2 regions of the Microbacterium resistens genome follow, and region 2 is predicted to be linked to the other one. Evidence: riboswitches for the same ligand, from Rfam matches in the RefSeq annotation. Region 2 holds a riboswitch; the other holds the start of a gene.

Region 1 (4,406 bases), 1.2 Mb from region 2:
CGCCTCGGCCCAGTCCTCCCCGCGAGCGCGGCGGGTCGCGATGCCCGCCGACAGGGAGCACCCGGTGCCGTGCGTGGCCGTGGTCTCGATGCGGTGACCGGGGAACTCGCGGACGTCGCTGCCGCGCACCAGGGCGTCGGGCGCGTCGGCACCGGGGAGGTGGCCGCCCTTCACCAGGACCGCGACGCCCAGCGTGGCGGACAGGCGCCCGGCCTGCGCGAGCGCCTCGGTCCACGTCGGCGCCGTCGGCTCGCCGGTGAGCACTGCCAGCTCGGCGAGGTTGGGGGTGATCAGATCGGCCCGGCGGAGCAGCTCGGTGAGCGCCCGCTCGGCGCGGGCGTCCAGCAGCCGGTCACCGCTCGTGGCCACCATCACCGGATCCACCACGACCGCCGGCGGACGCGACTGCGCCAGCCAGTCCCCGACCGTCTCGATCACCTCGGAAGTGGCGAGCATGCCGATCTTCACGGCGTCGATCTCGATGTCGTCGGCGATCGCGTCGAGCTGCGCACGCAGGAAGACGGGGTCCGGCACGTGGACCCCGCGGACGCCCCGCGTGTTCTGGGCCGTCAGCGCGGTGATCGCCGCCATCCCGTACCCGCCGTGCGCGGCGATGGACTTCAGGTCCGCCTGGATCCCCGCGCCTCCGGAGGGATCGCTGCCGGCGATGCTGAGGACGCGGGCGGGACCGGGGCGTCGCCAGCGCCGACGCAGCTCCCGGGCGGCCTCGCGGGGATCCGGCGCCGCGCAGAGCGCCGACACCACGGCGACGCCGGCAGCGCCCGCTGCGCGCAGGGCCGGCACGTCCTCCGCGGTGATCCCGCCGATCGCCACGCACGGCACCGGGCTCTCGGCGGCGAGAGCGGCGAAGCCGTCGACCCCGAGCGCCGGCGGATGATCCGGCTTGGTCGCCGTCGGCCGGATGACGCCCACGCCGAGGTAGTCCACGGTCCCCTCGGGAAGCGCGCGGACGCCGTCGAGATGCGCGCGGGTGTTCGCGGTGAGCCCGATGACGGCATCCGGCCCGAGCATCTCCCGCGCGCGGAGCACCGACGCGTCCGACTGCCCGAGATGGACACCGTCGACCCGCGCCCCGCGTCGACGCGCTTCCACCGCCGCGTCGATGCGGTCGTCGACGAGCAGGAGCGCCCGGCCGCCGATGACGTCGGAGAGCTCCACGAGCTGGGCGGCGACCGCGGCGTCGGGGGCGTGCTTCTCTCGGAGCTGCACGATCCGCACCCCGCCGTCGACGGCGGCGGCCACGACGTGGGCGACGCCGCGCGGCCCGGCCAGCGCCGCATCCGTGACGAGGTAGAGGGCGAGGTCGCGGGGGTCCAGGCCGCTCATGCCGTCGCCTCCGGCGCGAACGCCGAGGTCGTGTGCGCGCGCTCCGCCACGGAGGCAGGATCGAGCGAGGCCAGCGCATCGAGAAGCCCTACCGCGAAGGACCCCGGTCCGCTCGCTTCCCGCGCCGCGTCCTCGGCCGCGATCGTGTACGCGAGCGTCGCCGCCGCCACCGCCGTCGCGGGGGTGTGTCCGGTGCCCCGCGCGGTGCCAAGGAACGCCGCCATGACCGCGCCCAGGGCGCATCCGCCGCCCGTGACGCGGGTGAGCAGCACGTCGCCGTTCGCGATCCGGATGCTCTGCTCGCCGTCGACCACGAGGTCGACGGGGCCCGAGACGGCCACGACGCATCCGTGCTGCCTCGCGAGGTCGGCGGCCGCATCCGCCGCGGCCTCGGTCGTGTCGATCGCGTCGACGCCGCGTCCCCCGCCGCCGCGGCCGGCAAGGGCGAGGATTTCCGAGGCGTTCCCGCGCACGGCCGTGGGACGCATCGCGACCAGGTCGCGCGCCAGCGCCGTGCGGACCGGAAGTGCGCCGACCGCGACCGGGTCCAGCACCCAGGGGGTCCCGGCGGCCCGTGCGGCGCCGACGGCCTCCACGCTCGCGGCGCGCTGTTCCGGCGTCGGCGTGCCGAGGTTCACCAGGAGTCCGGAGGCGATCCCGGCGAACATCCCGGCCTCCCCGACGATGTCGGTCATGGCGGGAGCGGCTCCCAGCGCGAGCAGCACGTTCGCGGTGAACCCCGTCACGACCGCGTTGGTGATGCACTGGGTCAGAGGCGGGCTCTCGCGCAGTGCGCGGAGGAGATCCCCGGTGGCCTCGGCCACGGGCCCGGCGGACGATGGACGCAGACGATCGCTCACGCGACATCCCTTCGCTAGTACGAACTAGATCAGGTTCGACGGGTGTGATCTCAGCCGCGCGATGCGGCACCCCGTGTCACTGCTCGCAGTCTAGCGATCCCGAGGAGTCGGCGGGGCGGGCCTCACACCGACCGCGCGGGAGGGAGGTCCGTGAGCCGAGGGGTCGTCCAGTCCGGATCGGGACGCCAGCGCGTCCATTCGGGGTCGAACGGCCACGCCCCCTCGCGGAACGACGCGATGGCGGCGTCCGCGTGCGCACGGATGAGCTCCGCCTCGTCCGGCGCGATCCTCCCCTGCCTGATCGCCTCCACCAGCTCGTCCTCGTCCTTGAGACCGATCGTGCCGTCCGCCCCGATCTCCACGTCGAGCACATGGTCCGAGCTGAAGGTCGAGGCGCCGACCCGCTCATGGGCGTTCTCGAGGTTCACATACCACCCCGCGAACTCCCACGCATCGGGGTCGTCCGCCGTCCCGGCCACCGCCCAGAACAGCCAGACGGACCAGGGTGTGGCCGTCGGGGCGATGCGCAGGACGCCGTTGCCCCACCACTCCTCCACGATCCGCGTGCGCGGCTCCAGCCAGCGCCTCTCCAGCGGGACCGTGCGGATCCGTCGGCCGTCCGGTCCGCCCATCCCCTCCAGGAGCGTCCCCGGGGCGAGCCAGGCGACCAGCCCGCGCTCGTCGTCCCGGACGACACGCATCGGGGCGATGCTGGACGCGTCACCGTCCCGCCAACCGGGCTTGCGGTAGTGCCAGTCGACCTGGGTGCCGGGAGCGAGGAAGGGCGCCTGCCCCAGGGGACGGGCACCGTCCGGCGCCGTGCGCGCGGTCACGTGAGGGACGAGATCTGTCATCCCCCGACCGTATCCGCGGCACACGGGCACCGGCCGCAGCACCGCGCCCGACGGACGGGATCAGTCGCGGATGGTCGCCCCGAATCGCTCGGCGGCGACGCGGACGCCGGCCAGCTTCGCCTCCGTCGCCTCAGCGGCGGTCAGCGTGCGGTCGTCGGCACGGAAACGGAGCGCGAAGGTCAGGCTCTTCTCGCCCTCCCCCACGCCCTCGCCGCGGTAGTCGTCCACGAGACGCAGTGATTCCAGCAGCGTGCCGGCGCCCTCCGCGAGAGCGGCGCGCACGTGCGCCGCGGGCGTCTCGACGGGGACGACGAGCGAGACGTCCTGCGTCGCCGCCGGGAAGGTGGACAGCGACGCCGCCACGATCCGCTCACCGGTCAGGGACAGCACGCGGTCCAGGTCGATCTCGAGCACGACCGCGCGCCCCGGGAGGTCCGCGTCGGCGGCGACCTGCGGGTGCAGCTCGCCGACATAGCCCACCTCCTCGCCGCGCACGGTGAGGACACCGGTCCGTCCGGGGTGCAGCGCCTCTCGGCGTCCCTGTGCGACCTCGATCTCCACGCCTGCCGCGACGGCGATGAGGCGCACCGCATCCAGGCCGTCCGCGATCCCCGCCGCCTCCGCCGGGCGGCCTGGCTGACGCGGGGACACGTTGCCGGTGAGCAGCACAGCGAGGTGCCGAGCCTGCGGCGGGATCGACGCGTTCAGCGCCGCCAGCGTCTCGTCCGAGGGCCGCTCCCCCAGCGGCGGGACGGCGTCGGTGCCGTATGTCACCCCGTCCACGGGCAGGAAGACCGCCCCCGCCTCGAAGATCGCGAGGTCCGTGAGGCCGCGCGAGATGTTGCGATGCGCGGTCTGCAGCAGGCCGGGGACGAGCGAGCGGCGCAGGTACGGCGCCTGTCCGTCCAGCGGGTTCGCCAGGCGGACCCCCGCGATGCGGGAGCCGTCAGCGGATCCGTGCAGGTCGTTCTGCTCCTGCGTCGTGAACGGGAAGGACGGCGTCTCGACGAAGCCGCCCGCGGCCAGGGCGTTCAGGACGCGGCGTCGTCCCCGCTGCAGCGGGGTGTAGCCGCGGCCGGACGGTGGGGTGGGCAGCACGGAGCCGATCCGATCCAGGCCGTGGATGCGCGCGACCTCCTCCGCCAGTGTCCACTTGTCCGTGAGGTCAGGCCGCCAGGTCGGCGGGATGACCTGCCACCCGGTGTCCGTGGCCGTGACCTCCGCGCCGATCGTCTCCAGAGCGCCCACGATCTCGTCGTCCGAGTACGCCACGCCGATGAGTCCGGGCACGAACCCTGCGGGCAGATCGATGCCCTCGACGACCACCTCGGCGAACAGGGCACCC
Region 2 (4,406 bases):
CGAGTCGATGCCGCCGCGGCGGCGGATCAGTCGGCCGGGGCGAGACCGAACAGCTCGACGGGGTGCGTGAGGCGCCAGAGGAAGCCCGGGCCGGCGAGGTCCTCGCCGAGCTCCACGGGAACCTCCACCGTGTTCAACGGGCCCTTCAGGGCGAGCGATCCAGCCTCGCCTCCGGCGTCCCAGTCGTCGCCGAGCGCGAGACGGCTGGTCGCCGACGCGAGGGCGCCGTTCCACAGGACCACGCGGCCGTCCTCGGCGGCGACGAGCGGGGCCGTGGCCCCCCACCGGGTCTCGACCGTGCCGAGGACCGTGCCCCGGGTGACGGTCGGGGCCTGCGCGGACAGGGCCGCCTCGAGCTCGGAGTACAGCGTGCGGCTCACGTCGTAGCGGGAGTCGTCGTCGGGCTGGCCGAGCACCGAGGCGTACGCGCGGACCGTGGTGTCTCCGACGGGGATGTCCTTGGCGGTCAGGACGTTGTACAGGGTGTCGTCGCCGTCGCCGATGGTGCCCGTCTTCACCCCGACGACACCGGCGTCGGTGAGCAGCTTGTTCGAGTTCTGCACCAGGCCCGCTCCGGGGATCTCCGCGGCCGGCGTCGCGACGATCTCCGCCACGACGGGGTGGCTCAGCGCCTGGCGTCCGAGGTCGATGAGGGCCCGCGGCGTGGACTCGTTGCCGAACCCGAACCCCGAGGGATTCTGCAGGGAGATGCCGGAGATGTCGTGCACACGAAGCCACTGTTCGCCCGCGGCGACGAAGTCGGCGTCGGATCCCCAGATCTCGCGCGCCAGCCGGTCCGCATAGTTGTTCGCCGAGCCCAGCAGAATGCCCTGGAGCAGCTGGTACTCGGTGAGCGAGCCGTCCACGGGGACGTCGAGCGAGGACTGATCGGACTCGCGGTATCGCCAGTACTCCGCGCTGTCCTCCGCGGTGAAGGCGAACGACGGACCCTGCTCGCCCGGCGCGAGGGGCAGCGCGTCCAGGGCGGCGAGCACCGTGACGAGCTTGGTGATGCTCGCCATGGGCACCTGCTCCTCGTCCGACGCCGCGGTGCCGATCCCGTCCACGGCGAGGGCGGCGCTTCCGAAGACGGGCCAGGTGAGGGCAGCCGGATCGGCGGGGGCCGGCTCGAACGCGGCGGAGGAGACGGTCGGCGCGATCGCGGTCAGCGGCCACAGGGCGGTGGTCCCGGCATACGCCGCGCCGAGGGCGACGAGGATTCCGAGCGGTGCCAGGACGGCGGCGCGGCGAGCCGGACGCTGCGGTGCGCCGCTGAGCAGGTCGCCTCGCGCTCCGGCCGTGGCCGAGGATCCTGTCGCCGTCGAGGAGGCGAGACGCTCGATGTCGACCCACGACAGGGCGTCCGTCTCGGGCTCCGGGCCGTCGGCGAACGCGTCCGCCGGCGGGGCGGCGCTTTCAGAAGCGGGCGCGGCGAGGGCCACGGGCGCGGGGGCGTGGTCCGGCGTCGGGTCCGTCGCGCCGGCGCCCTCCGGGGTCACGGCGACCGCGGACGCCTCCTCGGGCGCCTCGGCGGGCGCGTTCGGGGTCGATCCGTGGTCGTCGTTCGTCACGGCATCTACCGTACCGGCCGGGCCCTGCGCGACCGCCGCGACGAGGGTGGGGCGTTTCGTCTCGCGGAGAGCTGCACTGAGCGAGCGAAGCGAGTCGAAGTGTCGCTCAACGACCGGGGGCGTCGCGGTAGGATGGGCGGACACACCACGGGAGTCCGGCGAGCCGGGCTGAGAGGAAGCGATCCGCGCTTCGACCGTCGAACCTGATCCGGATCATGCCGGCGCAGGGAGGAGTCTCTATGAACACGTCCGCATCCGCCGTCGTCACTGCCACGGGGACGAGGAACCTGCGCTGGCGGGTCGTCGACATCGTCGTCGCCGCCGTGCTCGGCGTCGCCCTCGGCCTCGTCTTCTGGGTCTGGAACACCGTCGGCTACGCCTGGTTCACCGCCGCTGACGGCCTCACGCCCGGTCTCGGCGGCATCGCCGTGGGGATCTGGCTGATCGGCGGCGTCGTCGGCGGCCTCGTGATCCGCAAGCCCGGCGCGGCGCTCGTCGTGGAGCTGGTGGCGGCCATCGTCTCGATGATGATCGGCAACGTCTGGGGTGTCTCCACGGTCCTGTCCGGACTCGTGCAGGGCCTCGGCGCCGAGCTCGTCTTCGCGCTCTTCCTCTACCGCCGCTTCACGCTGCCGGTCGCCGCACTCGCGGGCATCGGCGCGGGCGCCGCGGCGTGGGTCTTCGAGCTCTTCTACGGCAGCTCGCCCAACATCCTGAAGTCGGTCGAGTTCAACGCGATCTACCTGGGCTGCGTGGTCGTGTCCGGAGCGCTGCTGGCGGGGCTCGTCGGCTGGCTGCTGGTGCGCGCGCTGGCCGCGACGGGAGCGCTCAGCCGCTTCGCCGCGGGGCGCGAGCGGCGCCGCGAGGTCTGACGTGACGACGCCCGTACGGGTCGTCGCCGACGGCTGGGGGTGGCGCTACGCCGGACGACGCCTGCCCGCGGTCCGCGACGTCTCGTTCACGATCGAGCCGGGCGAGCGCGTCCTGCTCCTCGGTGCCTCCGGGGCGGGCAAGTCGACGCTGCTCGCCGGGATGGCGGGGCTGCTCGGTGACGCCGACGAGGGCGAGCGCGCCGGTCTGCTGCACGTCGACGGCGCCGACCCGGAGCAGCGCCGCGGCCGCATCGGCCTGGTGCTCCAGGACCCGGACGCGGGCGTGGTCCTGTCGAAGGTCGGCGACGATGTCGCGTTCGGCTGCGAGAACCTGGGCGTTCCCGCCGCGAGCATCCCCGCCCGGGTGGCGCAGGCGCTCGACGCGGTCGGGCTCGACGTCCCGCTCGAGCGACCGACGGCGGCCCTCTCCGGCGGGCAGAAGCAGCGGCTGGCCCTGGCCGGCGCGCTCGCGATGCGCCCGGGACTGCTCCTGCTGGACGAGCCGACGGCCAACCTCGACCCGGACGGCGTCACCGGGATCCGTGCCAGCGTGGAAAGGGTCCTCGCCGAGACGGGGGCGACGGCCGTCATCGTGGAGCACCGCACGCCGGTGTGGGCGGACCTGATGACCCGCGTGATCGTGCTCGCCGCCGACGGGGGGCTGCTCGCCGACGGCCCACCCGCGGAGGTGTTCGCCCGCCACGGCGACGCGCTCGCGGCTGCGGGCGTCTGGATCCCGGGCCGTCCGACCGGCCTTGCGGCCCTGCCCGCCGCGGGTGAGGCGGACCCGGCGATCCTCAGGACCGTCGATCTCGCGGTGAGCAGGGACGGGCGTCGCCCGGTGCGGACCGGACTCGACCTCGTCCTCCCGGCCGGGGCGGCCACGGTGGTGACCGGCCCCAACGGGGCAGGCAAATCGACCCTCGCGCTCACCCTCGCCGGGCTCCTGCGCCCGCTCGCCGGCGAGGTCCTCGCGGACGAGGCACTGCGCGGACGCAAGGGACTGCAGCCGATCTCCTGGTCGTCGCGCGAACTGCTGACCCGGATCGGGACGGTCTTCCAGGAGCCCGAGCACCAGTTCCTCACACAGACCGTGCGCGACGAGCTCGCCGTCGGGCCGAAGGCGCTCGGCTGGGACGCCGCTCGGATCGACGCGGTGGTCGGCGAGCTCCTCGAGCGGCTGCACCTCGCCCCGCTCGCCGCCGCCAACCCGTTCACCCTGTCCGGCGGTCAGAAGCGCCGGCTCTCGGTGGCGACCGCGCTCGCGGCGTCGCCCTCGGTCATCGTCCTCGACGAACCCACGTTCGGGCAGGACCGGCGGGGATGGATCGAGCTCGTCCGGCTCCTGCAGGAGCAGATCGCGCGGGGCACGTCGATCGTCGCGGTCACCCACGACGAGGCCGTGATCGATCTGCTCGGCGGTCGCCGCGTCGACCTCGCCCGTGCCGATACGGGGCTCGGGAGGGCGGCATGACGGCACCGGTCCGCTCGCCGCGTGACGTCGCGCTCCCGGTGCCGACGCCGGGGGAGGAGGCCCCGCGCGGCTGGATCTCCGGGGTCAACCCCGTCACCCGGATCCTCCTGGCCCTGGTGCTGTCGATCCCGCTGTTCGCGTCGATCGACGTCGTGAGCGGTCTCGTCGCGATCGGACTGCAGCTGCTGTGCGTCCCCCTGACCGGGCTCTCCTATCGGACGGTGCTGACGCGGCTGTCGCTGCTCCTGCTCGTCGCCCCCGTCGCCGGCGTGAGCATGCTCCTCTACGCCGAGCCCGAGGGCCGGGTGTTCTGGACGTTCGGCGTCGCGGCGATCAGCGAGGGGTCGATCCAGCTCGCGGTCGCGGTGAGCATCCGGGTGATCGCGCTCGGGCTGCCCACGATCCTGCTGTTCGGCCGGGCCGATCCCACGGAACTGGCGGACGCGCTCGCGCAGGTCGCGCGCCTGCCCAGCCGGTTCGTGCTGGGCG

Evidence for each region. A riboswitch is a leader RNA that binds a small molecule or an ion and turns the genes downstream of it on or off. The one in region 2 is predicted to bind thiamine pyrophosphate.
Region 1: another riboswitch for thiamine pyrophosphate. It lies ahead of thiM (hydroxyethylthiazole kinase); the one in region 2 lies ahead of K8F61_RS15290 (ECF transporter S component).

The regions. Positions count from the first base shown of each region.
Region 1 is NZ_CP082781.1:381,654-386,059, reverse strand. Features, by position in the region: gene K8F61_RS01810 (bifunctional hydroxymethylpyrimidine kinase/phosphomethylpyrimidine kinase) at 1-1,347, opposite strand, end outside; gene thiM (hydroxyethylthiazole kinase) at 1,344-2,207, opposite strand; TPP riboswitch at 2,197-2,291, opposite strand; gene K8F61_RS01800 (ribonuclease FAU-1 family protein) at 2,330-3,061, opposite strand; gene pheT (phenylalanine--tRNA ligase subunit beta) at 3,122-4,406, opposite strand, start outside.
Region 2 is NZ_CP082781.1:3,228,805-3,233,210, forward strand. Features, by position in the region: gene K8F61_RS15285 (D-alanyl-D-alanine carboxypeptidase family protein) at 27-1,571, opposite strand; TPP riboswitch at 1,709-1,818, shown strand; gene K8F61_RS15290 (ECF transporter S component) at 1,811-2,443, shown strand; gene K8F61_RS15295 (ABC transporter ATP-binding protein) at 2,445-3,917, shown strand; gene K8F61_RS15300 (energy-coupling factor transporter transmembrane component T family protein) at 3,914-4,406, shown strand, end outside.